DNA from 3 places in the Bradyrhizobium sediminis genome. Region 1 is predicted to be linked to each of the others. Evidence: predicted binding sites of a transcription regulator. Region 1 holds the regulator's gene; each other region holds the start of a gene.
The links. The regulator PhoB, encoded in region 1, activates phosphate uptake and scavenging genes when phosphate is short. The targets are predictions, from matches to a motif close to TGTCATNNANCTGTCAT.
Positions count from the first base shown of each region.

Region 2: a site for PhoB is predicted at 5,230-5,246, ahead of phnF (phosphonate metabolism transcriptional regulator PhnF). Genes of this name have one in related genera too.
Region 3: a site for PhoB is predicted at 7,470-7,486, ahead of KMZ68_RS01835 (DUF2794 domain-containing protein). Genes of this name have one in related genera too.

Region 1 covers NZ_CP076135.1:731,966-741,781, forward strand. The annotation lists gene pstS (phosphate ABC transporter substrate-binding protein PstS) at 1-848, shown strand, start outside; gene pstC (phosphate ABC transporter permease subunit PstC) at 955-1,953, shown strand; gene pstA (phosphate ABC transporter permease PstA) at 1,956-2,801, shown strand; gene pstB (phosphate ABC transporter ATP-binding protein PstB) at 2,798-3,619, shown strand; gene phoU (phosphate signaling complex protein PhoU) at 3,630-4,343, shown strand; gene phoB (phosphate regulon transcriptional regulator PhoB) at 4,390-5,091, shown strand; gene KMZ68_RS03535 (GcrA family cell cycle regulator) at 5,243-5,755, opposite strand; gene KMZ68_RS03540 (aspartate aminotransferase family protein) at 6,201-7,409, shown strand; gene argF (ornithine carbamoyltransferase) at 7,409-8,335, shown strand; gene KMZ68_RS03550 (Hsp33 family molecular chaperone) at 8,517-9,524, shown strand; gene KMZ68_RS03555 (helix-turn-helix transcriptional regulator) at 9,764-9,816, shown strand, end outside.
Region 2 covers NZ_CP076135.1:2,745,971-2,755,786, forward strand. The annotation lists gene KMZ68_RS13065 (transferase hexapeptide repeat family protein) at 1-647, opposite strand, end outside; gene phnC (phosphonate ABC transporter ATP-binding protein) at 837-1,652, shown strand; gene phnD (phosphonate ABC transporter substrate-binding protein) at 1,727-2,635, shown strand; gene phnE (phosphonate ABC transporter, permease protein PhnE) at 2,704-3,591, shown strand; gene phnE (phosphonate ABC transporter, permease protein PhnE) at 3,588-4,442, shown strand; gene phnF (phosphonate metabolism transcriptional regulator PhnF) at 4,458-5,186, opposite strand; gene phnG (phosphonate C-P lyase system protein PhnG) at 5,305-5,766, shown strand; gene phnH (phosphonate C-P lyase system protein PhnH) at 5,770-6,378, shown strand; gene KMZ68_RS13105 (carbon-phosphorus lyase complex subunit PhnI) at 6,382-7,485, shown strand; gene KMZ68_RS13110 (alpha-D-ribose 1-methylphosphonate 5-phosphate C-P-lyase PhnJ) at 7,482-8,366, shown strand; gene phnK (phosphonate C-P lyase system protein PhnK) at 8,359-9,162, shown strand; gene phnL (phosphonate C-P lyase system protein PhnL) at 9,173-9,816, shown strand, end outside.
Region 3 covers NZ_CP076135.1:357,895-367,710, reverse strand. The annotation lists gene zapE (cell division protein ZapE) at 1-414, opposite strand, end outside; gene thpR (RNA 2',3'-cyclic phosphodiesterase) at 609-1,145, opposite strand; gene KMZ68_RS01860 (arylesterase) at 1,281-1,985, opposite strand; gene KMZ68_RS01855 (ABC transporter ATP-binding protein) at 1,984-2,718, shown strand; gene KMZ68_RS01850 (ABC transporter permease) at 2,715-5,285, shown strand; gene KMZ68_RS01845 (Bax inhibitor-1/YccA family protein) at 5,530-6,321, shown strand; gene KMZ68_RS01840 (GNAT family N-acetyltransferase) at 6,404-6,934, shown strand; gene KMZ68_RS01835 (DUF2794 domain-containing protein) at 7,086-7,457, opposite strand; gene KMZ68_RS01830 (DUF1223 domain-containing protein) at 7,870-8,634, opposite strand; gene acnA (aconitate hydratase AcnA) at 8,759-9,816, opposite strand, start outside.

The DNA of each region.
Region 1 (9,816 bases):
CGATCGGCTCCGGCGCCGGCATCAAGCAGATCGTGGCCAAGACCGTGACGTTCGGTGCCAGCGACATGCCGCTGAAGCCGGAGCAGCTCGAAAAGGAGGGGATGATTCAATGGCCGCAGGCGATGGGCGCCCTGGTGCCGGTCGTGAACCTCGAAGGCATCAAGCCGGGTGAGCTGGTGTTTTCCGGCGAACTGCTCGGCGACATCTATCTGGGCAAGGTCAAGACCTGGAACGACCCCGCGATTGCCAAGCTCAATCCGAAGCTGAAGCTGCCCAGCGACGCCATCACCGTGGTGCGCCGCTCGGACGGCTCCGGCACCACGTTCCTCTGGACGGACTATCTCTCAAAGACCAACGCCGAGTGGAAGGCCAAGGCAGGTTCCGGCACCGCCGTCGAGTGGCCGACCGGCGTCGGCGCCAAGGGCAATGAAGGCGTCGCCGGCAATGTCAGCCAGACCAAGAATTCGATCGGCTATGTCGAATACGCCTATGCCAAGCAGAACAAGCTGACCTACGGCGCTGTCATCAACAAGGCCGGCAAGACCGTGCAGCCGACCGTTGCGGCATTCCAGGCTGCGGCGGCCAATGCCGACTGGGCCGGTGCCAAGAACTACTTCGTGATCCTGACCGACCAGCCCGGCGAAGCCTCATGGCCGATCACCGGCGCGACCTTCATCCTGATGCACAAGGAGCCCACCGACAAGGCGGCTTCGGGCGAAGCCATCAAGTTCTTCAAATGGGCCTTCGCCAAGGGCGCCAAGATGGCCGAGGAACTCGACTACATTCCGATGCCGGACTCCGTGGTCAAGCTGATCGAGAAGACCTGGTCGGCCGACATCAAGAGCTGAAGTGTTTCCGGAGGAGAGGTCCGCCTCTCCTCCGTCCTCTTCTGCCGGCGGCATCAGGCTCTGGCCGGCTCATGTCGAGTAGCATAAAGTGCAAAAGGGGATTGGCGTGGCAGACATGGCCGTTCAGAGCGATGTGATGGAAGCCAGCGGGCCTTACGATCGCGCCAGAGCCCTCAACGCGTTCAAATTCGGCGACGTCACCTTCTACTGGATCACCCGTGCCTGCGCGATCTCGGTGCTCCTGATCCTCGGCGGCATCATCCTGTCGCTGATCGCGGGCGCATGGCCTGCGATGAAGCAGTACGGTTTTTCCTTCCTGTTCACCGCGCGCTGGGCGCCGTCGGCCGACCCGCCGGTGCTCGGCGCGCTCGGTCCGATCTACGGCACGCTGGTCACCTCGGTCATCGCAATGCTGATCGCGATTCCGGTGGGGCTCGGCATTGCGATCTTCCTCACCGAGCTCTGTCCGCAATGGCTGCGCCGCCCGATCGGCATCGCCGTAGAGCTGCTCGCCGGCATCCCCTCGATCATCTACGGCATGTGGGGGTTCTTCGTGCTCGGCCCGTTCCTGGCCGATAGCTTCCAGCCGTTCATGATCCGCCTGTTCGACGGCGTCCCGGTGCTCGGCTCGATTTTCGCCGGCCCGCCGTCCTATCTCAGTCTGTTCAACGCGGCGCTGATTCTCGCGATCATGGTGCTGCCCTTCATCACCGCGATTTCGGTCGACGTATTCAAGACGGTGCCGCCGGTGTTGAAGGAAGCCGCCTACGGCGTCGGCTGCACCACCTGGGAAGTCGTCCGCAACGTGGTCATTCCCTACACCCGGGTCGGCGTGATCGGCGGCATCATGCTGGCGCTCGGCCGCGCGCTCGGCGAAACCATGGCGGTGACCTTCATCATCGGCAATGCCTTCCGCATCACGGGTTCGGTGTTTTCTCCGGGCACCACGATCTCGGCGGCGATCGCATCCGAATTCGCCGAGAGCGACGGGTTGCATCAGTCCGGCCTGATCATGCTCGGCCTGTTGTTGTTCGTATTGACCTTCTTGGTGCTGGCCTCGGCGCGGCTGATGCTGATGCGGCTGGAAAAGAAGGCGGGGAACTGACCATGAACCCGATTTACGTCCGCCGCCGCCGCTTCGATGTCGTTATCAAGTTCCTGTGCCTCGGCGCGGCAATCTTCGGCGTCACCTGGCTGGCCTTGATCCTGTTCACGCTGTTCTACAACGGCCTTGCCGGGCTCAATTGGCAGATCTTCACCCAGAACACCCCGCCGCCGGGGTCGACCGAAGGCGGTCTTCTCAACGCCATCACCGGTTCGATCATCATGACCGTGATCGGGGTCGGCATCGGCGCGCCGCTCGGCCTGTTCGCCGGCACCTATCTGGCCGAGTACGGCAGGAACGACCGGCTCACCTCGGTGATCCGCTTCATCAACGATATCCTCTTGAGCGCGCCCTCGATCATCATCGGCCTGTTCATCTACGGCGCCATCGTGGTGCCGATGGGCGGGTTCTCGGCCTTCGCCGGCTGCCTGGCGCTCGCCGTGATCGTCATTCCCGTGGTGGTGCGCACCACCGAGGACATGCTGCTCCTGGTGCCCAATCCGCTGCGCGAGGCGGCAAGCGCGCTGGGCCTGCCGCGTTCGCTGGTCATCAAGCGTATCGCCTACCGCGCCGCGCGCGCCGGCCTGATCACCGGCGTATTGCTGGCCACCGCCCGCGTCGCCGGCGAAACCGCGCCCTTGCTGTTCACCGCGCTCTCCAACCAGTTCTTCAGTCTGGATCTGACCAAGACCATGGCCAACCTGCCGGTCACCATCAACAACTTCGTGCAGAGCCCCTACGTCTACTGGAAGCAGCTCGCCTGGAGCGGGGCCCTGCTGATCACCCTGACCGTACTTGCCCTGAATATTGGCGCACGCATTCTCGGCGCCGAGAGGACCGCGAAATGAACGATCTTTCCGTATCGATGAGTACTGCGGGCGGACCCGTCCCGTCGGTGGTGTTGCCCGAGGCGCCGGCCAAGATTACCGCGCGCGGTCTGAATTTCTACTATGGCGAGCACCACGCGCTGAAGGACATCAACATCGCGCTCGGCACCCACCGCGTCACCGCCTTCATCGGGCCGTCCGGCTGCGGCAAGTCGACCCTGCTGCGGATCTTCAACCGGATGTACGATTTGTATCCGGGGCAACGCGCCACCGGCCAGGTGATGCTGGACCAGACCAACATCCTCGATCCCAGGCTCGATCTCAACCTGCTGCGGGCGCGCGTCGGCATGGTGTTCCAGAAGCCGACGCCGTTTCCGATGACGATCTACGAGAACATCGCGTTCGGCATCCGGCTCTATGAGAAGATCTCCAAATCGGAAATGGACGGCCGGGTCGAAAAGGCGCTGCGCGGCGGCGCGCTGTGGAACGAGGTCAAGGACAAGCTCAACGCCTCCGGTCTCAGCCTGTCCGGCGGCCAGCAGCAGCGGCTCTGCATCGCCCGCACCGTGGCGGTGCGGCCCGAGGTGATCCTGTTCGACGAGCCGTGCTCGGCGCTCGATCCGATTTCGACCGCCAAGATCGAGGAACTGATCACGGAACTGGCGGAGGACTACACCATCGCCATCGTCACCCATAATATGCAGCAGGCCGCGCGCGTCTCCGACAAGACCGCCTTCATGTATCTGGGCGAACTGGTCGAATTCGACGACACCAACAAGATCTTCACTTCGCCAAGCGACCGGCGCACCCAGGACTACATCACCGGCCGGTTCGGCTGAGGAGAGAAAAATGGCTTCTGAACACACCGCCAAGGCGTTCGACAGCGATCTGCAGGAATTGACCCGGCTGGTCTCGGAGATGGGCGGTCTCACCGAGCGCATGATCGTCGACTCCGTCGACGCGCTGATCCGCCGGGATGTCGCGCTCGGCAAGCGCGTCGTCGCCGCCGACGCCGAAATCGACCACCTGCAGCACGTCATCGAGGAACGCGCGGTGCTGACCATCGCCCGGCGTCAGCCGATGGCGGTGGACCTGCGCGAGATCGTCGGCGCCATGCGGGTCGCCATCGATCTGGAGCGGATCGGCGACCTCGCCAAGAACATCGGCAAGCGGGTCTCGGCGCTGGAGAGCGATTTCCAGCCCCTGAAACTGATCCGCGGCCTCGAGCACATGACCGACCTCGTGCAGGGCCAAATCAAATCCGTGCTCGACGCCTATGCGGCGCACGACCTGCCGGCGGCGATGAGCGTGTGGAAGGGCGACGAGGAGGTCGACGCCATCTGCACCTCGCTGTTCCGCGAGCTCCTGACCTACATGATGGAAGATCCGCGCAATATTTCGTTCTGCATCCATCTGATGTTCTGTGCCAAGAACATCGAGCGGATCGGCGATCACGCCACCAATATCGCGGAAACCGTGTTCTACATGATCGAAGGCCAGCAGATGGTCGACAAGCGCCCGAAAGGCGACATGACGACCTTTGCCGCGACCGTGCCGGACTGAAAGAGCGTCGCGTGAAGCGAATATCACAACAGAGAAGGCCAGGAATATGAGCGCGCGCATTATGGTGGTGGAAGACGAGGAAGCGCTCACCACGCTGTTGCGCTACAACCTCGATGCCGAAGGCTACGACGTCGAAACCGTCGGGCGCGGCGACGACGCCGACACGAGGCTGAAGGAGCGCGTGCCCGATCTGGTCGTGCTCGACTGGATGCTGCCCGGCCTGTCCGGCATCGAACTGTGCCGCCGCCTGCGGGCGCGGCCGGAGACGCGGCAGCTGCCGATCATCATGCTGACCGCGCGCGGCGAGGAGAGCGAGCGCGTGCGCGGGCTCGCCACCGGTGCCGACGATTACATCGTAAAACCCTTTTCGGTGCCGGAATTGCTGGCGCGGGTGAAGGGCCTGTTGCGCCGCGCCAGTCCCGAGCGGCTGGCCACCGTGCTGACCTATGGCGACCTCGAACTCGACCGCGAAAAGCGCCGCGTCGCGCGCTCCGGCCGCCCGATCGATCTCGGCCCGACCGAGTATCGCCTGCTGGAATTTTTCCTCGAGCATCCCGGGAGAGTGTTCAGCCGCGAGCAGCTGCTCGACAGCGTCTGGGGCCGCGACATCTATATCGACGAGCGCACCGTCGACGTGCACATCGGCCGCCTGCGCAAACTGCTCAACCCCGGCCGCGAGCAGGACCCGATCCGCACCGTCCGCGGCGCGGGTTATGCGCTGGACGACAGGTTCGCCAAGGCGGAGTAATTCCCAGCCGTCGTCCTCGCGAAAGCGAGGACCCAAAACCACCGATGTTGATTGTTTGAAAAGCTGGAGCACCAGCTCGGCATAACCACGAACATCCGTGGTTATGGGTCCCGGCGTTCGCCGGGACGACAAGTGTTGGATACAGCCGAGCTTACCGCGTCGGCTTCGCCGGTTGCCGGCGGCGGTCGCTGGCCGGCTGGTAGGCGATGCGCGAGTGGTGCGCGCAATAGGGCAGGCTGGTCAGCGCCTTGCCGCCGCAGAAGAAGAATTCCGGGCTCGAGGGATCGCCGACCGGCCAGTGGCAGGTGGCTTCGTTCAATTCCAGCAGCGACAGCCGCTGGCTCATCGGCACCACGTTGTCGTAGGCGATCGGATCCGGCTCCATCTCGACTTCGAAGGCATGGGCCAAGGCGGTATTGCCGCGCGACACCGGACGCGACACCCGCATCATGTGCTGGGCCGGGCGCGCCTTGCGTTGGCGGGGCGCGGCCGAGGTGGAGGGGCTCTTGGCGCGGCCGGACAGGCCGAGCCGGTGGACTTTGCCGATTACCGCATTCCGCGTCACATTTCCAAGTTCCGCGGCGATCTGGCTGGCCGAAAGTCCGGCCTCCCAGAGCTTTTTCAACTGCTCAACGCGATCGTCGGACCAGGTCAATACCGTCATCGCACTCTTCCCTTCGCGTCGCGCCGGCCAGTACGAGGGCGGCGCTGCGATGCCAAATCTCAAAAATCCCTGCCGGCAGAATCCCTTAGCCCTCGCCGGGCGCGAAAACCGCACCCGAACGTGTACGCTGAACACCAACGACTAGAGGATCAGAACCGCCGCAACGAGATGTCGTACCCGACAGCGGAGAAGCTACAATATGGCGTGACTCCCGCGCAAGAGTCAGCGCGGTTGCGTCCACATGTTCCGTCGCCCGGATATCGCCGCACCGCAATCTTACGGGCCATTTTGGCCTTCGCGTGACCGATTGACAGTTATCGCCGCGCGCCTAGAATGCTTCTCACGTGCCGCCCGAAAAGGCGGCACGTTTTGTTTTCCGGGACTTGTTGCGATGCAAATGGCGCCAATGCGCGCATCGTGGCCGGCCTAACCGTCAGTGATCGCCATGACCAAGAGCGCGACGTCGCATCTGCTCCCCGTATTCGCCAGGGTCGACCTCGGTTTCGAGCGTGGCGAGGGCGCGTGGCTGATCGCGACCAACGGCGAGCGTTATCTCGATTTCACCAGCGGCGTCGCGGTCAATGCGCTCGGCCATTGCCATCCGCATCTGGTCGCCGCATTGCAGGAGCAGGCCACAAAACTCTGGCACATGTCGAACCTGTTCAAGAGCCCGGACGGCGACAAGCTTGCCGCGCGGCTGTGCGAAGAGAGCTTTGCCGATTTCGTGTTCTTCTGCAATTCCGGCGCCGAAGCGATGGAATGCGCGATCAAGATCGCGCGCCGTTATCACGCCGCCAAGGGACACCCCGAACGCTATCGCCTCGTCACCTTCGAAGGCGCGTTCCACGGCCGCACGCTGGGGACGCTGGCGGCGACCGGCTCGGCGAAATATCTCGAAGGCTTCGGACCGCCGCTGGATGGCTTCGACCAGGTGCCGCATGGCGATCTCGAAGCGGTGAAGAAGGCGATCGGTCCGCAGACCGCGGGCATCCTGATCGAGCCGGTGCAGGGCGAGGGCGGCGTGCGCACCGCGCCGAATTCATTCTTCAAGGCGCTACGCCAGCTTTGCGACGACAACGGCCTGCTGCTGATCTTCGACGAGGTGCAGACCGGCATGGGCCGTACCGGCGATCTCTTTGCCTATAAGCGCCTCGGCGTGGTGCCCGACGTGATGCCGCTGGCCAAAGCGCTCGGCGGCGGTTTTCCGATCGGCGCCTGTCTCGCGTCCGCGGAGGCCGCCTCCGGCATGACGCCGGGTTCGCACGGCTCGACCTTCGGCGGCAATCCGCTGGCGGTCGCCGCCGCCAACGCGGTGCTCGATGTGATGCTGAAGCCCGGCTTCTTCGAGCACGTGCAGAAGATGTCGCTGCTGCTCAAGCAGAAGCTGGCTTCGGTGGTCGATCGTTATCCCGAGGTGCTCGCGGAAGTTCGCGGCGAAGGCCTCCTGGTCGGCGTCAAGGCGGTAGTGCCCTCGGGCGATCTGGTCACGGCGCTGCGCGACCAGAAACTGCTCACGGTCGGCGCCGGCGACAATGTGGTGCGGTTCCTGGCGCCGCTGATCGTGAGCGAAGCCGAGATCGAGGAATCCGTGAGCCGCCTCGAACGCGCCTGCATCGCGCTGTCGGGCGACCAGTTGAAGAAGGCGGCGGGGTGATGAGCAAGGCCCTTCGTCATTTCCTCGATATCAACGAATTGCCGCCCAAGGAGCTGCGCAACATGCTGGCCGCCAGCGTCGCCATGAAGGCGAAGCTGAAGGCGCATGAGAAATCCAAGAAGCCGCTCGAAGGCAAGACGCTGGCGATGATCTTCGAACGGCCCTCGACCCGCACGCGGGTATCGTTCGACGTCGGCATGCGCCAGCTCGGCGGTGAATCGATCATGCTGACCGGCGCGGAGATGCAGCTCGGCCGCGGCGAGACGATCGCCGACACCGCGCGCGTGCTGTCGCGCTACGTCGACGCCATCATGATCCGCATCCTCAACCACGATGCGCTGCTGGAACTCGCCGCCCACGCCACCGTGCCCGTGATCAACGGGCTGACGCGGCGCTCGCATCCCTGCCAGGTGATGGCGGATCTGATGACCTTCGAGGAGCATCGCGGCCCGATCGAGGGCCGCACCGTGGCCTGGACCGGTGACGACAACAACGTGCTGGCCTCCTGGGCGCATGCGGCGGAGCGCTTCAAGTTCAAGCTCAACGTCGCCACCCCGCCGCAGCTCGCGCCGAACAAGGCGATGAAGGACTGGATCAAGGCGACGCAGGCGCCGATCGTGCTCGGCAGCGACCCGGAAGCCGCCGTGCGCGGCGCCGACTGCGTCGTCACCGACACCTGGGTGTCGATGGGCGACAAGGACGGCGAGCACCGCCACAATGTGCTGAAGCCCTACCAGGTCAACGCCAAGTTGATGTCGCTGGCCAAAAAGGATGCGGTGTTCATGCATTGCCTGCCCGCGCATCGCGGCGACGAGGTCACCGACGAGGTGATCGACGGCCCGCAGTCGGTGGTGTTCGACGAGGCCGAAAACCGCCTGCACGCGCAAAAGGGTATTTTGGCCTGGTGCTTCGATGCGGTGGCGTGAGCGAAAATTAAGCATCGTCGTCCCGGCGAACGCCGGGATCCATACCGCGTGATCTCTCGTTTTCGCGATGTGGTAGACGTTTCGAGCAACGATTAACGGCGGTGGTTATGGTTCCCCGCTTTCGCGGGGACGACAGATTGCCCCCTTTCGTTTTGCCCTCGCCGACCCCAGATAAAGCGCCATGACGTCACAATCCCCCGACATGAAAATCTCCCAGGAAACCCCGATCCGCGCGCCGTCGTCTGTGCCGGTCGACGATGCGGTGCTGCCGTTCGAGGTCGCTTCCCTCGATCTGCGCGGCCGTTTGACCCGGCTCGGCCCCGCGCTCGACGACGTCCTCACCAAGCACGATTATCCGGCCCCGGTCGGCAAGCTGCTCGGCGAGGCGATCGTGCTGGCGACGCTGCTCGGCTCGTCGCTGAAATTCGACGGCCGCTTCATCCTGCAGACCCAGACTGACGGCCCGGTGTCGTTCCTGATCGTGGACTTCCAGGCCCCGGATCGCCTGCGCGCCTATGCGCGCTACGACGCCAAGCGGCTGAAGGAGGGCCAGGATTCCGGCGCGCTGCTCGGCAAGGGCCATCTCGCCATGACCATCGATCAGGGCCCGGACATGAGCCGCTATCAGGGGCTGGTGGCGCTGGATGGCGGCAGCCTCGAAGACGCCGCGCACGAATACTTCCTGCGTTCCGAACAGATACCGACGCGGGTACGTCTCGCCGTCGGCGAGGAATGGCGCGGCGGCGGCGATGGACCGAAGCACCGCTGGCGCGCCGGCGGCGTGCTGCTGCAGTTCCTGCCCAAGGCGCCGGAGCGGGCGCGGCAGGCCGATCTGCATCCGGGCGACGCGCCGGAAGGCGCGGTCACCCACACGGTGGCGGAAGACGACGCCTGGATCGAAGGCCAGTCGCTGATCTCGACGGTGGAGGATATCGAGCTGATCGATCCGGATCTGTCCGGCGAGCGGCTGCTCTATCGTCTGTTCCACGAGCGCGGCGTTCGCGTGTTCGCGCCGCTGTCCTTGCGCGCGCAATGCTCCTGTTCGCGCGACGCGGTGTCGGCGATGCTGAAGAGCTTCGCACCTGACGACCGCGCCGCGATGGTCAAGGACGACAAGGTGTTGGTGACCTGCGAGTTCTGCTCGTCGGTCTACCAGTTCACCCCGCACGAGGCGGGCGTGGAGGAGTAGGGGCGGGCGCGGCCGCGTTCCTCGCCTGCAGTTTGGTGTGGCCGCGGGCGGCCACAGGCCATCGCGCCCCGACAGTACAGAAGCTGAACTAGAGGCTTTCTGCGTTCCGGCTTAGGTTTCGCGCTTCGTCATCGCGGAGATTCCCGCCATGGCGGCGAGCGGGCTGTGCGCGACATGGCAAGCGGCGCCGCCGTGACCCCGACATTTCCGTCTTCGCCCATTTTCGTGCTGGAGCAATCGTGCGCCAAATCAATCCGCCGCAAGCCCGGCTTGCGCCATCCCTCCCCCGTTC
Region 2 (9,816 bases), 2.0 Mb from region 1:
CTCGGGTGCGAACGCCCGGAGGTCGCCGCAGCCTCATACCTCCCAAGAAAATCCTCGACGGCCAGTTTGCGGAAGTCGGGCAGGGCGCGGCGCAGGGTTTCATGGTCCCAGTCCCACCAGGCGAGCTCCGCCAGCCGGTTGGTGACATCTTCCGGAAACCGCCGCTTGATGATCCGCGCCGGATTTCCGGCAACGATAGTGTAGGCCGGCACGTCCTTGGTCACGATAGCGCCGGCGGCGACCACGGCACCGGTGCCGACGCTGCGGCCCGGCAGCACGACGGCGCCGTGTCCGATCCAGACGTCATGGCCGATATGGACATGATGCCCGCGCCGCCATTCGAAGAAGTCCGCATCGTCGCTTTCCCCCGGGAAATAGGCGCTGGCGCGATAGGTAAAGTGGGCCTGCGAAGCCCGCTGCATGGGGTGATTGCCCGGGTTGACTCGCGTCATTGCCGCGATCGAGCAGAATTTTCCGATCGTCGTGTAGGTGATCTGGGCGTCGTTCACGACGTAGGAATAGTCGTCCATCGACACTTCATGCAGGATCGTCCGGGCGCCAACCTCGCAGTAGGCGCCGAGCTTCGTGTCATGCAGTTTCGCCGTGGGATCAATCGTTGGTTCAACCGAGAGCATTTTGCCGGTCATGCGGATTCCCGAAGGCGAAGCGGATTGCTGGAGAAGTCCGCATGTCATCGGTGGGCTTGATGACGGTGTCATGACGAATGAATGACGGTCGGCCTGGCTGTGGATGGCGACCTCCCAGCATCGCGACTGTCACACAACTGTTGAATCCAGACGCTAGCGGTGGTGCCAGTTGGGGCAATGGAGCATTGCATGCTGGTGGTGGAAGGCCTGACCTGCCGTTTCGGTACGAAGGCGGCGGTCGACAATGCGTCGTTCTCGATTGCGCCCGGCGGCTTCGTCGGTGTGATCGGCCGTTCCGGCGCCGGCAAGTCGACGCTGCTGCGGATGATCAATCGCCTCGCCGAGCCGTCCGAAGGACGCATCCTGTTCGAAGGCGTCGATGTCACCGCGCTGCGCGGCAGGGATCTGCGGCAGTGGCGCGCCCGGTCGGCGATGATTTTTCAACAGTTCAATCTGGTCGGCCGTCTCGACGTGCTGACCAACGTGCTGATGGGCAGGCTCGCAACGGTGCCGGCATGGCGTTCGCTGGCGCAGCTGTGGCCCGATCACGACAAGGCAATCGCGATGTCGGCGCTCGAGCAATTCGATATGGCTTCGATTGCGGCGCAGCGCGCCGATCAGCTTTCGGGCGGCCAGCAGCAGCGCGTGGCGATTGCGCGCGCACTGGTTCAGCAGCCCGCGATGATACTTGCCGACGAGCCGATCGCCTCGCTCGATCCCCGCAACACCCGGATCGTGATGGATGCGCTGCTGCGCATCAACAAGCACTTCGGTATCACGGTGGTATGCAATCTGCATTCGCTCGATCTGGCGCGCAGCTACTGCGACCGCCTGATCGGAATGGCGTCGGGGCGGATCGTATTCGACGGCGCGCCTGCGGCGCTGACCGACCGCATCGCGCGCGAGCTTTACGATCTCGAGGCGGATGAGGTGATGGGCGTGGCGCCGGAGCTTGTGCCGGCCGGTTCGGCGCTTCCTGCTCTCGGCACGGTTGCTGCGGCCTGAGTGCTGCGTCTGTAAATCAAAAGGTGTGCGGGAATGAAATCCGCAAGCTTCATCACTGCAAAACAGGAGACGTCATGATCAACCGTCGTATGATTCTCGCCGCTGCGGCGGGACTGGCATTCTCGGCTTCCGCCGCATCGGCGCAGGACTGGAAGGCCAAATATCCTGAACTGGTCTTCGCAAAAGTTCCAGATGAGAATGCCTCGGGCACGACCAACCGGTGGACGCCTTTGGCGGAGTATCTGTCCCGCGAGCTCGGCACCAAAGTCACGCTGCGGATCGCCAACGACTATGCCGCCGTCATCGAAGGGCAGCGGGCCGGCAATATCCACATTGCGATGTACGGTCCGGCGTCCTACGCCCGAGCCTACATTATCGGTGCGAAGGTCGAGCCGTTCGCGATCGAAGTAAATGGCGACGGGACCAAGGGCTACTACTCGGTTCTCTATGTCAAAAGCGATTCGAACTACAAGGACATCAAGGACCTCAAAGGCAAGAATCTCTGCCTGGTCGATCCGAATTCGACGTCTGGCAACAACGTGCCGCGTTTCGCCATGGACAAGATGGGCATCGACCCGGAAAAGTTCTTTTCCAAGGTCGTCTATTCGGGGAGCCATGAAAACGCGGTGATCGGACTTGCCCAGGGGACCTGCGACGCGGCGTTCAACTGGTGGAACGACGAAAAGGAATCGAACCTGCTGCGAATGGAACGCAAGGGCATGGCGAAGGCCGCCGATTTCAAGATCATCCTGAAGTCCGAACAGATTGTGAATTCGCCGATGGCATATCTCGGCAGCCTGCCTGCCGACCTCAAGGCGGCGATCAAAAAGGCCGTGCTCGAAGTTGCGGTGAAGGACAAGGCTGCTTTCGACAAGATCTACGAAGGGAAGCAGCTGCCCTTCGTCGAGGTGGATCACAAGGCCTATGAGCCTGTGGTCGATCTGATCAAGTTTGTCGACAGCATACGCAAACATAAGTCCTGACCGGAACTGCGGGGGCAGATGATATGGGCAGATCGCGGGATCTGCCCATTATCTCTCCAGGAAATCCTATGCGAGCAGCGGTCCCCGAATTCCCGGAAGCCAGGCTACAAGAGCTTGCCGATCGCTACGCGGCTGCGGTTGCCGCCAAGCGACGGCGCATATGGCTGGGCTCTGCGGTCCTGATCGCCGCGGCGCTTGCCGCCGGCTGGATGGGCGATGTCGACCTGTGGAAGTTCTCCGAGAATTTCTGGCGCTTCCCGGCCTATTTTGCCGGTACGGCTCCAAAGTTCTCGTTCTCGTCGGCGTGGGTGGATCTTTCGGAATGGCTTTGGGGGCTGCCTCGCTGGACGCGGCTTCTCGGAGATACGTTGCTGATTGCCTATATGGGAACCTTGGCAGGAGGACTACTCGGATTCGTTCTCTGCTTCCTCGCATCGGCCAATCTCGTCAAGTCGCGCGCGATCGTTTTTGTCACGCGGCGCGCCCTCGAAGTTTGCCGGACCGTGCCGGAGATTGTCTTTGCCCTGATCTTTGTGTTGGCATTCGGTCTGGGGCCTCTACCGGGCGTGCTTGCCATTGCGATCCACACCACAGGCGCGCTTGGCAAGCAGTTCGCAGAAGTTGTCGAAAATATCGATAACAAGCCGATCGAGGGCGTGGCGGCGAGTGGAGGAAGCTGGATTCAGATTGTCCGGTTTGGCGCGGTGCCTCAGGTTCTTTCAAATTTCGTAAGCTACGCCCTGCTGAGATTCGAGATCAACGTGCGCGGCGCGGCAGTGATGGGATTCGTCGGCGCCGGTGGGATCGGACAGGATTTGATCGAGGCCGTCCGCAAATTCTACTACACGGATGTCAGCGCTATCCTTCTGCTCATTGTCGTCACCGTCATGCTGATCGATTTCCTCACGGAGCGCGTGCGCCACCGCCTCCTTGGGCTGGAGGGCTCCTGCACGTGAATTCGTTCAGTCTTGAAAGCCAGACCGCCATCGTTGAACGCTATCCGGACGTTTTCCGCCCGGACTGGTGGCTCAGGGGAAAAATCACAATAGGCCTCGGCGCGGCCGTCGCGCTTTTTCTGTTCGGGATTTCCCAGCTCGACATTCCGTTTCACCGGCTTTCGGACGGAATGTTCAGGCTGGGTGGATTCCTTCGGCTTATGTTGCCACCTGATCCCGGGTCATTGGCGGAAGCGTTGAAATATTTGCGGGCGCTCGGGGAGACGGTGTCGATTGCATTTCTGGGCACGCTGGGCGGAGCACTGTTGGCGTTGCCGGTTTCCCTGCTGGCGGCGCGCAATGTAGTTGCGAACCGGATCGTCCACGTCTTGACGCGCCGCAGCCTCGATACCATCCGAGGTGTCGATACCCTGATCTGGGCTCTCATCTGGGTCGGTGTCGTGGGATTGGGTCCATTTGCAGGTATCCTGGCGGTCATCTGCAGCGACTTTGGGAGTTTTGGAAAGCTGTTTTCGGAGGCCATCGAAGCTGCCGACAAGAACCCCTCTGAAGGGGTCCGATCGGCGGGCGGCAACCATCTCCATGGCGTCCGGTTTGGATTGTTGCCGCAGGTCTTTCCGATCTTGTTGAGTCAGGTGCTCTACTATTTTGAATCGAATACGCGGTCGGCGACGATTATCGGAATCGTCGGAGCCGGTGGAATCGGGCTTCAGCTTGCCGAACAGATCCGGGTGCTGGAATGGCAAAAGGTATCGTTTCTGATTCTGCTGATCCTCATCGCGGTAACGGCGATTGACTGGATTTCCGGCAAACTCCGCTTCGCGATCATCGGGCAGCGGGCCATCGCGTAAGGTCTCAAAGCCAGGCTAGCCGTTCTCGACCACGAACTCGATCCGCTCGGCGGCAAAGCGTGCGTGCGTCGTCAGGAGCGGCTTGGCGTCGGAATCGACGTCAACGCTGTCGACCACCAGGACGGGGCGTCCGAGCGCAAGATCGAGCCGGATAGCGTCGGTGGCGTCGACAATGGCGGCTGCCACGCGGGTCGAGGCGCGGCGATAGTCGCGGACACCATAATGCGCCAGCAGCTTCGTCGTCGAGCGCACGCGCTCATAGATCCGCCCGGCGTCGGGGAAGCGCTCCGCTGCAAGCCAGGTGGTGCCGACGCAGATCGGCGCACGGTCGGCGAGCCGCAGCGCCTCGATCCGGATCAGCGGCGCGCCGGTCTTCACGCCCAACTGGCGAGCCAGTTCTCGCGTCGCAGGCTCTTCGGATGCGCCGATCAACTGGCCGCGCGGCTCGCGGCCACCGGCGCCGACGATCTCGGAGAACCGGGTGCGCGAGCGCAGCGGATAGGCCATGCGTGGCGCTTCGACGTAGGTGCCGCTGCCGCGCTCGGCGCGCACCAGGCCGCGCTCGGCCAGGGCCGCCAGCGCCCGGCGCACGGTGTGGCGGTTGACGCGGTAGGTCTCGGCGATTGCGATCTCGCCCGGCAGCCGTTCGCCGGAGGCAAAGCTGCCATCGGCGATGCCGCGCTCGATGCCGTCGGCGACCTGCCGCCACAACGCCACCCCGGAGGCTGCATCCTGCATGGTCATGGCGTGGGAAGGTTGGGGAAAGGCATCGGAAAAATCATCCCGCCGTCACGAAACAGTCATGGCGCTTGGTTATCAGGTTGTCTATTAACATAGACAACTTGATTCCGGCAAGGCTGACATGACTGCAGCGGGCGAAAACGGCAAACAGGCGCTACGCAAGGCGGCCATGACGGTGCTGGCGAATTCCGATGCGACGGAGATTGCCCGTTGTCTCGACGTGATCGCGGCACCGGCCTACCAAAGCCTGCGCGAGCCGGAGAATGGCCTCGTGATGCTGCGCGGCCGGATCGGCGGCGACGGCGCGCCGTTCAATCTCGGCGAGGCCACGGTCTCGCGCGCCGCGGTGCGGCTTTCGACCGGCGAGGTGGGGTTTGGTTATGTGCTCGGTCGCGACAGGCGGAAGGCGCAGATGATAGCGCTGTGCGACGCTTTGGTGCAGTCGGATGAATTTGCGGGCACGGTGGAAGAAAACGTGGTCGCGCCGCTGCGCGCGGCGATGAGTTCCGACCGGAACCGCAGGGCGCAGGAGACCGCTGCGACGCGGGTCGATTTCTACACGCTGGTGCGCGGTGAGGGCTGAACGATGACGACGGTTGCCGAACTGCCCGCGGGCTTCGCCGACAAGGTTCTATCCGCGCAGGCGACCTTCCGGTCGGTGATGGATGCGATGGCGCGCCCGGGCAGTGTCCAGCGTATCGCGGCCGTGGCCGGCGCGCCGGCCGCGATGATGCGCGGAACCGCCGCGATTGCGCTGACGCTGTTCGATCACGATACGCCGCTCTGGCTCGATCCGCGGATGTCGGAGACATCGGACGTCAGCAAATGGCTCAGGTTCCACACCGGTGCGCCGGTGATCGCGAATTCGTCGGTCTGCAGTTTTGCGCTCATCGGAGACGCGCGAACCCTCCCGGCTCTCGACCGCTTTGGCTTTGGCAGCAACGAATATCCCGATCGTTCGACGACGTTGATCCTGCAGGTGCAAAGTCTGGCGCAGGGGCCCGCCTTCGAACTGCGCGGCCCCGGCATCGACGGCACCGCCATCCTGCGGGCCGCGCTGCAGCCGGTGGACCTGTTTGATCGGCTGACCATCAACGCCGCGTTGTTTCCGCGCGGCATCGATGTCGTCCTGGTGGCCGACGATGCCATTGTCGCGATACCACGAACCACGCGGGTCGCCGCGAAGGGAGATTGAAGTATGTATGTCGCCGTCAAGGGAGGCGAACGCGCCATCGAGAACGCCCATCGTCTGCTGGCGCATGAGCGCCGCGGCGATCGCGATGTTCCCGAACTCTCGCTCGATCAGATATCCGGACAACTCAGCCTCGGCGTCGATCGGATCATGACGGAAGGCTCGCTCTATGATCGCGAGCTTGCGGCGTTGGCGCTGAAGCAGGCGCGCGGCGACATGATCGAGGCGATCTTCCTGGTCCGCGCCTTCCGCGCCACCTTGCCGCGCTTCGGCGCGAGCGAACCGGTCGATACCGGGCAGATGCAGGTGCGCCGCCGGATTTCCTCGACCTTCAAGGATATTCCGGGAGGCCAGATTCTGGGGCCCACCTTCGATTACACCCATCGCCTGCTCGATCCGGAACTGGCGGGAGTGTCGATGCCGGAGGCGCCTGCGACCGGGGAGGCGTCGCCGGAGGTGATGCCGCGCGTCACCGACATTCTCGGCCGCGACGGCCTGATCGAACCTTCGCCGCAGGCCGATGCCGGTTCGGCGGTCGGCGATCTCACCCGCGAGCCCCTGAGTTTCCCTGCCGATCGCGACCTGCGGCTGCAGAATCTGGCGCGCGCCGACGAGGGCTTTCTGCTGGCGCTCGGCTACTCGTCGCAGCGCGGCTATGGCCGGAACCATCCGTTTGCCGGCGAAATTCGCCTCGGTGAGGTCGAAGTGGAGTTCATGGCCGAAGATGCCGGCTTTGCCGTACCGCTCGGCGCGGTCACGCTGACCGAGTGCCAGATGGTCAACCAGTTCAAGGGCTCGGCCACTGAGGCGCCTTGTTTCACGCGCGGTTACGGGCTGGCGTTCGGCCAGAGCGAGCGCAAGACCATGTCGATGGCGCTGGTGGACAGGAGCCTGCGGGCCCGCGAACTCGGCGAGGAAATTATCGCGCCGGCCCAGGACGAGGAATTCGTGATGTCGCATTCCGACAATGTGCAGGCCACCGGCTTCGTCGAGCATCTCAAGCTGCCGCATTATGTCGACTTCCAGTCCGAACTCGGTCTGCTGCGCAAACTGCGGGAGGAGTTCGGCGAGACGGAAGCGTTGCCGCCGATGCAGGAGGCCGCGGAATGAACGCGCCCGCCTACAACTTCGCCTATCTCGATGAACAAACGAAGCGGATGATCCGCCGCGCCATCCTGAAGGCGATCGCGATCCCCGGTTATCAGGTGCCGTTCGCCAGCCGGGAAATGCCGATGCCCTATGGTTGGGGCACCGGCGGCGTGCAGGTGACGGCGGCGATCCTCGGGCCCCAGGATGTACTGAAGGTAATCGACCAGGGCTCCGACGACACCACCAACGCGATTTCGATCCGCAAGTTTTTCGCCCGGACCGCCGGCGTCGCGACCACGACGTCCACGGCGGAAGCCTCGGTGATCCAGACCCGGCACCGGATTCCCGAAGCGCCGCTGCATGGCGGCCAGGTGCTGGTCTATCAGGTGCCGATCCCGGAACCGCTGCGCTTCCTGGAGCCGCGCGAGACCGAGACCCGGCGCATGCACGCGCTCGGCGAATACGGCCTGATGCACGTCAAGCTTTACGAAGACATCGCCCGCTTCGGGCACATCGCCACCTCCTACGCCTACCCGGTGAAGGTCAATGCCCGCTATGTGATGGATCCGTCGCCGACGCCAAAATTCGACAATCCGAAGATGGACAATTGCCCGGCGCTGCAGCTGTTCGGCGCCGGCCGCGAGAAGCGCATCTATGCGATTCCGCCCCACACGCAGGTCACCTCGCTCGACTTCGAGGATCACCCGTTCACGCGCTACCGCTTCGACGCGCCCTGCGCGCTGTGCGGGGCCGATGATTCCTATCTCGATGAAATCGTCACCAACGACAAGGGCGGCCGGATGTTCGTCTGTTCGGACACCGATTACTGCGAAACCCGCCAGGCCCAGGGGCATCGTGGCAGCGAAAGCGCGACGCCGCACAAGGAGACGGCGCATGGCTGAGACCTACACCGCCGGGCAGGACAACGACCGGCCGTTGCTGATGGCCGATGGCCTCGGCAAGGACTATGGCCGGCTGGCCGCCTGCCGTGACGTGTCCTTTGCGCTCTACCCCGGCGAGGTGCTGGCGATCGTCGGCGAGTCCGGATCGGGCAAGTCGACGTTGCTGCAACTGCTGTCGGCGCAGCTCGCGCCCAGCGCGGGGCGGGTGTCGTACCGGATGCGCGACGGGGTGATGCGCGATCTGGCGGCGCTGGGCGAAGCCGAGCGGCGGTTCCTGTTTCGCACCGACTGGGGCTTTGTGCACCAGGATCCGGCCATGGGGCTGCGGATGGCGGTATCGGCCGGCGCCAATGTCGGCGAGCGGCTGATGGCGGTAGGCTGGAATCACTACGGCCGCATCCGCGACACTGCGTCATCCTGGCTCGAGCGCGTCGAGATCGACACCGCGCGCATCGACGATGCGCCGCGGACCTATTCCGGCGGCATGCGGCAACGGCTGCAGATTGCGCGCAATCTGGTGACCGAGCCGCGGCTCGTCTTCATGGATGAACCGACTGGTGGCCTCGACGTGTCGGTCCAGGCGCGGCTGCTCGATTTGATGCGAAATCTGGTAAGCGAGCTCGGGTTGGCGGCCATCGTGGTCACCCATGATCTCGCCGTGGCGCGGTTGCTGTCGCACCGGGTGATGGTGATGAAGGGCGGTCGGGTGATCGAGACCGGCTTGACCGATCAGGTGCTCGACGATCCCCGCGAGCCCTATACCCAGTTGCTCGTTTCCTCGATACTGCCGGCATGAGCGTGCATCAATGACTGCGATGATCGATATCGGCAATGCCGAAAAGACCTTCACCATGCATTTGCAGGGCGGCGTTCAGCTTCCCGTCGTGCGCGGTGTCTCGTTTAAGGTCGAGCCCGGCGAGTGCGTGGTGCTGTCCGGCCCCTCGGGCGCCGGAAAGTCCTCGATCCTGAAGATGATCTTCGGTAATTACCGCTGCGACGGCGGCCGCATCGGCATCCGCCACCGGGGTGCGGTGGTCGATCTCGCCAGGGCCGAGCCGCGGCAGGTGCTTGGCGTTCGCCGCGAGACCATCGGCTATGTCAGCCAGTTCCTGCGCGCGGTGCCGCGGGTGGCAACCATCGACGTCGTCGCCGAGCCGCTGATTGCGACGGGAACGGCGCGGGCCGAGGCGCGCGAGCGGGCAGGGCAGTTGCTGCGCCGTCTCAACATTCCGGAGCGGCTGTGGGCGCTGCCGCCTTCGACCTTTTCCGGCGGCGAGCAGCAGCGCGTCAACATCGCGCGCGGCTTCATCTCCGAGCTGCCGATCCTGCTGCTGGACGAGCCGACCGCCTCGCTCGATGCGGCCAACCGCGCCGTGGTGGTGGATCTGATCGACCAGAAGAAACGCGCGGGCGTGGCTATGGTCGCCATCGTCCATGACGACGAAATTCG
Region 3 (9,816 bases), 370 kb from region 1:
CTCGTCGAAGATCGACGCCGCGGTGAGCCCGATCACGTCGGCATCGGCGATCTCGCCGCGCGCGATATTCTGGCGGTAGCCGTAGATCCGCTCATGCACCTCGGCCATGAATTCGTGGAAGTGCGCGCGGCGCTTGTGCACGACCGGGCTCTGCTGGAAAAACAGATCCATCAGCATGGTCTTGCCGCGCCCGACTTCGCCGTGAACATAGAGGCCGCGCGGCGGCCCGTCCTTGTCGGCGAACAGCCGGCCCAGGAGGCCCTGCTTGCGCAGCGGCTTGTAGCCGGTCAGCCGCTGTTCGAGGTCCGCCAATGCATCGGCAGCGTCCGCCTGCGCGGCGTCGGGCTCGATCGCGCCCGAGGACAGCAGGCTCTGGTAATGGGCGCGGAACGAGGCGTAGGGCGGAGACAGCATGGCCCGCTAACGGCCCCAGCCGGAGGAAAATTGCAAGCCGTGAAATGGTGTGAGGGGTATGCGCTCTCTTCTCCCTCTCACCGTTCTTATGGGGAGAGGGCTGGGGTGAGGGGCTGGCGCCGCAAATTCGATCGATATGTTACGCGGCGGCTCCCCCTCACCCGGATCATCGCAAGCGGGGCGAGGTGAAGAACTCACGCGCTCAGCGCGTAGGAATCCTCAACCACATAGGGCCCGCCGCCGGTGGAAGCGCGCGACGAGAACAGCACGAAGCGCGAAGCCGTGAATACCTTGGTCGGGAAATAGCCGCGCACCGAGAGATAATCCGCGACATCCTGGTTGGAGGCATCGCGCAGCCGCGCCAGCGTCACATGCGGTGTGAATTTGCGGCCTTCGGGATCGAGCCCGATGCGCTGCATCAGCCGTTCCAGTTCCGCCTGCAGTTCGATCAGCGGCCGGCTCGGCACCACGGAGGCGACCACCGCGCGCGGCTTCTTGCCGCCGAAACTCGACAGGCCCTGCAGCGCTACTTCGAACGGCTTGCGGTTGATCCGAACCAGCAGGGAGGCGATCTCGTTGGCCGCGACGCCATCGATATCGCCGATGAAGCGCAAGGTGACGTGATAATTTTCGGGGTCGATCCAGCGGGCGCCCGGAAGGCCGCCTCGCAGGCTGGAAAGCGTCTGGCCGATCTCGGCCGGAATTTCCAGTCCAGTAAACAAACGCGGCATCGCATGACTCCCGATGCTGAAACCCGGCGACGAATCACCGATTACTAATTTCTACCCGACTTATGTGACTCTGCGAAGCATCCGGCGCGCGGATCCGGGAAAACACGGTGTTCAAGGGTTATCGCTGCCTGTTTTTCAACTGCGTTGCCCGGAGACCGCGCCGAGAAATGCCTCCACCGCAGGCAGGATGTTCTTGACGATGACATCGATCCCCTCCGCGGTCGGATGCAGCCCATCGGCCTGGTTGAGTCTGGCGTCCGCGGCAACGCCCTCCAGGAAGAACGGATAAAGCGGCACGCCGAACTCCCTGGCGATATCGGGATAGATCGCGTTGAAGCGGGCCGAGTAGTCGACCCCGTAATTCGGCGGTGCCACCATCCCGCACAGCAGGACCGCGATCCTGCGCGCCTTCAGGCGGGTCAGAATATCCGAAAGCGCCGACCGGGTGACCTTGGGGTCGGTGCCGCGCAAGGCGTCATTGGCGCCGAGCTCGACGATCACGGCATCGGTTCCCTGCGGCACCGACCAGTCGAGCCGGTCGCGGCCCCCCGAACTGGTGTCGCCGGACACCCCGGCATTGATCATGTCGACCACTATCCCCTTGGACTCCAGAGCTTTTTGCAGGCGGGCCGGGAACGCGGCGGAAGCCGACAGGCCAAGGCCGGCGCTCAGCGAATCGCCCAATACGACCATCTTGACCGGCTTGCTCTCCCGGGCCGCGGTGGTCTGGGCCAGGGCCACCCCGGGCACCAGCAGGACCAGGCCCAACACGAGCATGTGCGCGAACATCCGCGCCGCCCCCTCGACCTCGCTCAAGGAAGTGCCATATGACCGGACCATGGACAGTCTCATCGAACCCTCTTCACTGGCCGGCTTCGAGCCGGACACCATTGCCATCTCGAACGTCAATCTCTCGCTCGGCGCCGGCGCGGCCCGCGTCCATATCCTGAAGGATATCAGCCTGCGCGTGGCGCCGGGTGAAGCGATCGGCCTGATCGGACCGTCCGGCTCGGGAAAATCCACCCTGCTGATGGTGATGGCGGGATTGGAGCGTCCTGACAGCGGAGAGGTGGTGGTCAACGGCACTCCGTTCAATGCCCTCGACGAGGACGCGCTGGCCCGCTTTCGCGGCCGCCAGGTCGGCATCGTGTTCCAGTCGTTTCATCTGATCCCGACCATGACGGCGCTGGAGAATGTCGCGGTGCCGCTGGAACTCGCCGGCAATCCCGATGCGGCGCGGCGCGCGGCCGAGGAGCTGGCGTCGGTCGGCCTCGGCGACCGGCTGCATCATTATCCCACGCAATTGTCCGGCGGCGAACAGCAGCGCGTGGCGCTCGCCCGCGCGCTGGCGCCGGACCCCGCGATCCTGGTGGCGGACGAGCCGACCGGCAACCTCGATGAGGCCACCGGCAGGCAGATCGTCGATCTCCTGTTCACCAAACATGCCGAGCGCGGCATGACCCTGGTGCTGGTCACCCACGACACCTCGCTGGCGCATCGCTGCGACCGCGTGGTGCGGCTGCGTTCGGGCCGCATCGAAACCCAGCCGGCGGATCGCGAAGCCGCTTCATGAGCATGGCCGCCGAACCCGCCTCCGGCAGCCGCGCCGCATCGCTGGCGCTGCGCTACGCGCTCCGCGAACTGCGCAGCGGCCTGCGCGGCTTCTACGTTTTCATCGCCTGCATCGCGCTCGGCGTGATGGCGATTGCCGGCGTCGGCTCGGTGGCGGCGAGCCTCGGCGAGGGACTGGCGCGCGAAGGCCGCACGCTGCTCGGCGGCGATGTCGCTTTCTCCCTGATCCAGCGCGAAGCCAAGCCGGAGGAAGTCGCGTTTCTGCGCTCGCGCGGCGAAGTATCCGTTGCGGCGACATTGCGCGGCATGGCGCGCAGCGGCGACGGCCGCCTCGCACTGGTCGAGATGAAGGCGGTGGACCGCAATTACCCGATGCTCGGCGAACTGACGCTCGATCCCAAAATGCCGATGACGGATCTGCTGGCAGAGCGTGACGGCGCATTCGGCGCCGCCGCCGATTCGACCTTGCTGGCGCGGCTCGACCTCAAGGTCGGCGACCGCATCGGCATCGGCAGCGCGACCTTCCAGATCCGCAGCGTGGTCGGCGCGGAACCCGACAAGCTCGCCGGCGGCGTCGGCCTCGGCCCGCGTTTCCTGGTCAGCGAAACCGGCCTGCGCGCCACCGAGTTGTTGCAGCCCGGCAGCCTGGTGCGCTGGATCTACCGGGTCAGGCTGCCTGACAATGCCGCGGACGATCGCGCCGCGACCGCGCTCGCCAACGATGCGCGAAGCACGCTGCCGGAGGCCGGCTGGGAGATCCGCAGCCGCGGCAACGCCTCGCCGCAGCTCGAGCGCACCATCAACCGCTTCACCCAGTTTTTGACGCTGGTCGGCCTCGCCGCCCTGCTGGTCGGCGGCGTCGGCGTCGCCAACGCCGTCAAGAGCCATATCGATCGAAGGCGCGACGTCATCGCCGCGTTCAAGGCGCTGGGCGCCACCGGCCGCGACGTATTCACCATCTATCTGACGCAGGTGGTCGTGCTCGCCACCATCGGCTCGGCGATCGGCCTTGCCGCAGGCGCTGCGCTGCCGTTCGTCATCGTCGGCGTGTTCGGCAAGCTGCTGCCGCTGCCGGTGGTGCCGGCGCTGCATCCGGATGAACTGGCGCTGTCGCTCGTCTATGGGCTCCTGACCGCGCTCGCCTTCGGGCTGTGGCCGCTCGGCCGGGTCCATGACGTGCCTGTCGCAGCGCTGTTCCGCGAGGCGGTCACCAGCGAGTGGCATCGGCCGCGCTGGCGCTATCTGGCGCTGATGGCGGTGGTGATCGCGCTATTGGTCGGGGTGGCGATCGGGCTTGCCTACGACAAGCGCGTCGCCACCGTGTTCGTCGCCTCCTCGGTCCTGGTGTTCGCGCTGCTGCGCGGCATCGCCGCCGGATTGATGGCGCTGGCCCGCCGCCTGCCGCGCAGCCGCATCACCATGTTGCGGCTGGCGATCGCGAACATCTACCGGCCCGGCGCGCTGACGCCGTCGGTGGTGATGTCGCTCGGGCTGGGCCTGGCGGTGCTGGTCACCATCACCCAGATCGACGGCAATCTGCGGCGGCAATTCCTGGCGGCGCTGCCCGAGCGCGCGCCGTCGTTCTATTTCATCGATATTCCGACCAACGAGGCCGGCCGCTTCGGCGCCTTCCTGAAAGAGACCGCGCCGCAATCCACCGTCGAGGACGTGCCGATGCTGCGCGGCCGCATCGCCGCCGCCCGCGGCGTCAAGGCGGAAGACCTCAAGCCCTCGAGCGACACCGAATGGGTGCTGCAGAGCGACCGCGGCCTGACCTATACCGGCGAACTCCCCAAGGGCTCCAAGGTGGTCGAGGGCGCATGGTGGGGCGCCAATTACGACGGCCCGCCGCTGGTCTCGATCGAGAAGAAGATCGCCGACGGATTGAGGCTCAAGATCGGCGACGAGATCGTCGTCAACGTGCTCGGCCGCGACATCCCGGCCAGGATCGGCAATATGCGCACCGTGGATTGGCAGGGCCTCGGCATCAATTTCGTGCTGGTGTTCTCACCCAACGCCTTCAGGGGCGCGCCGCATACCCATGTCGCGACCCTGACCGAGACCCACCCGGACTCGGCCGGCGACGCCAGGATCGTCAAATCGGTGGCCGACGCCTTCCCGATGGTGACCAGCGTCCGGGTCCGCGAGGCGCTGGAGACCATCGGCACGGTCGTAACCAACCTGGTGCTGGCGATCCGCGGCGCCAGCGCGGTGACGCTGATCTCGGCCATTCTGGTGCTGGGCGGCGCGCTCGCCGCCGGCCATCGCCACCGGGTCTACGACGCCGTCATTCTCAAGACCCTGGGCGCCACGAGGGTGCGGCTGCTCGGCGCCTACGCGCTGGAATATCTGCTGATCGGGCTGGCGACCGCCGTTTTCGGGGTGATCGCCGGTTCCGTCGCGGCCTGGCTGATCGTGACCCGGTTGATGACGCTGAGCTTCATCTGGCAGGCCGGCAGCGCCGCGGGCGTGGTGGCGGCGGCGCTGGTGGTGACGGTGGGACTGGGGCTCGCCGGCACCTTGCTGGCCCTGAACCAGAAGCCGGCCACCGTGCTGCGGAATTTATGACAATTTGCAGCGGCGACTGGCCGCAGGGTTAACGGGTGATTTGGCCGAATTTATACCGCGGAGCGACATTCAGCCGCGCATCGAAGCTTGCGATGAATGTGTTAGCTTCCCACATACCAGCCTGAGCCAGACGCAGGCTTGATGACACGAAATTAATGTCAGCGAGCCGCGCTATCTGGGATAGTTTCCAACCGGCGCCGCAAACCCTTTGCGTTCCGCCGGGCCAACCAACGGGAATTCGACCATGTCGGACCTAGACCGCAACTACGCTTCTCCTTTCGGCCGGGCCGCCGGGCGCATTGACGCTGCGACCGTCGACGCCGGTCTGCGCTCCTACATGCTGCGCATCTACAACTACATGTCGATCGGGCTGGCCATTACCGGCCTGGCCGCGCTCGGCGTCTACATGGCGGCGGTGACAACCGACCAGGCAGGCGCCGCGGCCAAGTTCGGCAACGCCTTCCTGACGCCGTTCGGCTACGCGATGTATGTCAGTCCGCTGAAATGGCTGTTCATCCTGGCGCCGCTCGCCATGGTGTTCGTGATCTCGGCCGGCATCGAACGGCTGCGGCCCGCGACCGCCCAGATGCTGTTCTGGGTATTCTCGGCGCTGATGGGCATTTCGCTGTCGTCGATCTTTTTGGTGTATACCCACACCTCGATCGTGCGGGTGTTCTTCATCACCGCGGCCACCTTCGGCGCGCTGAGCCTCTACGGCTACACCACCAAGCGTGACATGACCGGCATGGGCTCGTTCCTGATCATGGGCCTGTTCGGCATCATCATCGCGAGCCTGGTCAACCTGTTCCTCGCCAGCTCGATGCTGCAGTTCGTGGTGTCGGTGGTCGGCGTGCTGGTGTTCGCGGGCCTCACCGCCTGGGATACCCAGCGGCTGAAGAACGAGTACATCTACGGCTATGCCTCGGCGGGCGGCGAAGTGGCGGAGCGTGCGGCCATTACCGGGGCGCTGTCGCTCTACCTGAACTTCATCAACCTGTTCACGCTGCTGCTGCAGCTGCTCGGCCAGCGCGACTGATCGCCGGCCTGAGCGAACGAATTCGACCCCGGCCCTGCGGCCGGGGCTTTTCTTTTGCTGCAGGCAAAAATAATCTCTGGCCATGCAGACTCTTGAAATCCGGCCCGCCGCCGCGGCCGACCTCCCCGCCATCACCGAAATTTACGAGCACGCGGTCCGCTACGGCACCGCGACCTTTGAGCTGATCCCGCCGGATCTCGACGAGATGACGCGGCGCTTCAACGTGCTGATGGAGGGCGGCTTTCCCTATTTCGTCGCCGCCCTCGAGGGCCGGGTGGTCGGATACGCCTATGCCGGCGCCTACCGGCCGCGTCCAGCCTACCGCTTCACGGTGGAGAATTCGGTCTATCTGCAGCCCGCGATCCATCGGCGCGGGGTCGGCCTGAAATTGCTGCAGCGGCTGATCGCCGAATGCGAGGCCCGCGGCTACCGGCAGATGATCGCGGTGATCGGCGATTCCGCCAATGCCGGATCGATCGGCGTGCACACCAAGTGCGGATTCCAGATGATCGGGACCCATCCCGACGTCGGCTTCAAATTCGGCCGCTGGCTCGACACCGTGATGATGCAGCGCGCGCTCGGCGCCGGCGGCACGACGCTGCCGGCCGGCTGACGCGAAGCATTGGAGGTCCGTAGCCCGGATGGAAGGAAATTCCTCATGGTGAGGAGCGCGTCTTCGCGCGTCTCGAACCATGAGAGCCCGCATCTCTCATCCTTCGAGACGCGGCCAAGAGGCCGCTCCTCAGGATGAGGGCCGGAGCCGCCTAAACCACCGCCAGCTTGCGGTCGATCACCAGCAGTACGCGGTCGAGTTCGTGGCCGCGACGCAGGATCAGCCCGCTCGCCGAGATCACGCTGTAGATCCCCTGCTTGCGCGCCAGTCGCGGATCCTTTTCGATGCGATAGATCGGCACTTCCGAAGCGCGGCGGAACACCGAGAACACCGCGCGGTCTTTGAGAAAGTCGATGGCGTAGTCGCGCCATTCGCCGTCGGCGACCATGCGCCCGTACAGGTTCAGGATACGGTTGAGTTCCACACGATTGAACGTCACCAGGCCCGGCAACGGGCTCGCAGCGGCACCGCGCGCCGCTGCGCGAATTTCGCTTGGGTCGGCTTCCTCCGATATTGAACTCATGGGAGCGCCTCCTGTCATCCGGCCGACATGATCGCGCCAACTGCGGGCGGCTGCAAGAGGCGATGGCGGCGCTGCCGGGATTCGCGCGCAACGGAACCTTTTCCGGCCGGAATCGACCGTCACGGGATCGTTAGCGGAATCATAATGCCGCCCTACTTCCGCCCAGTGACCGCCCCGCTGGATTGCGAGAAAGAATCACTGCGTCGGCCCGGTCCTTTCGGTTCCGGATTCCTCAGCCCCCAGCCCCCCGGGGCCGTCGGGATCGGGCCTGTTCGCAGGATAGTTTATCCCCATACTGGACCAACGAAAGTTGGTCCTTTTTCTTTTCGGGGGTGTCGTCTCTTCAAGAGCGGCGTCATTCCGGGGCGCGGGTGAAAACGATCGAACCTCGGGAATGACGGGTAGGGGGAGTTCAGTGCAGCGGCGTGTAGGCCGCACCGAGCATCAGCCCGGGCTTGTCGCGGCTGCCGTCCTGGAGATAGACCACCGCGGCATCGACGCCTTCGCGCGAAATGTTTTCCAGCGGCACGGTCCAGCTGCCGGCCGAGCCGTTCCAGTCGCCCACTTTCAGCAGGTTGCGCACCACATTGTAGTAGGTGACCTTCTGGCCGCGATTCTCGCCACGCCCGATGGCAATCGGCACCGCTCTTGAGACCGAGCAGATCCAGACTTCGCCGTGCGCGGCCGCGGGGCCCTTGTTCGAGTCCGCGACCGAAACGGTAATCTGCTTGCCGGCCAGCGTCATCGATACCGGCACCGACATCACGCGCTCGGCCTTCCTGGTGTCGCCGATCGCGCCTTCGATCTTGCCGCGATCGCTGCCGATCACATGCACCGATCCGTTGACGATGACCTGCGGCGTGTAGACGTCGCGGTCGCCACGCATCTTCGAATAGGCCTTCTGGCGCGCGCTGAAGCGCGAATCCGCCAGGGTGTCCTTCCAGCCGAGATAATCCCAGTAGTCGATCGGCATGCTCAGCGCGATGATGGACGGATCCTTGGCCAATTCGCCGATGATCCTGTCGGCCGGCGGACATGACGAACATCCCTGCGAGGTGAACAGCTCCACCACCGCGCGCGGCTCGGCATGGGCGGGGCGGATGATCGCGATGATCGCGCAGACGCCGAGCGCACTCGACCACCGCGAAATACAATTATAGGCCATCATCACTGTCATACTGGGAAACCGAGGAATACCTGCATCGGCGTTAAGAATTAAGGCCTAAACGCGCGAAGGCGGCCTTTCATAGGCCGCCTTCCCTTCACTCGCTACTCACTTCGAGGTGAGCCATCGATCACGATTACGCGGCCAGCTTGCGCAGGACGTAATGCAGGATGCCGCCGTTGCGGTAATAATCGAGTTCGTCGAGGGTATCGATGCGGCACAGCAGCGACACCCGCTGCAGCGCGCCGTCGCCGGACACGATCTCCGCCGTCAGCTTCTGCCGCGGCTTCAGATCGCCCTGCAGCCCGCGGATCGTTACCTTCTCGTCGCCCTTCAATCCGAGCGACGACCACGACGCGCCCTCCTCGAAGGTCAGCGGCAGCACGCCCATGCCGACGAGGTTGGAGCGGTGGATGCGCTCGAAGCTCTGGCAGATCACGGCGCGGACGCCGAGCAGCCGCGTTCCCTTCGCGGCCCAGTCGCGCGACGAGCCGTTGCCGTATTCGGCGCCGGCGAAAACTACCAGCGGCACCTGCTCGGCCTGGTACTTCATCGCGGCGTCATAGATCGACATCTGCTCGCCGTCGGGCCAGTGCCTGGTCAGGCCGCCCTCGGGAATATTGCCGTCGGCGCCCTTCAGCATGAAGTTCTTGATGCGGATGTTGGCAAAGGTGCCGCGCATCATGACCTCGTGGTTGCCGCGCCGCGTGCCGTACTGGTTGAAGTCGGCCGGGCGCACCTGATGCTCGCTGAGGAATTTTCCGGCAGGCGAGGTCAGCTTGATCGAGCCGGCCGGCGAGATGTGGTCGGTGGTGATCTTGTCGCCGAACATTGCGAGAATCCGCGCATCGACGACGTCGACGATTGGCTCCGGCTCCTTCTTCATGCCCTCGAAATAAGGCGGGTTCTGCACATAGGTCGAGCTCATGTTCCAGCGATAGGTCTCGCTCTCGGTGGTCTTGATCTTGCGCCAGTTGGCGTCGCCCTTGAACACGTCGGCGTAGCGCTTCTTGAAGATCGTCGCGGTGACGAACTTCTTCATGTAGGCGTTGATTTCCTTGGTGCTCGGCCAGATGTCCTTCAGATAGACCGGCTTGCCGTCCTTGCCGGTGCCGATCGGCTCCACCGCAAGATCCTTGGCCACCGTTCCGGCCAGAGCGTAGGCGACGACCAGCGGCGGCGAGGCCAGATAGT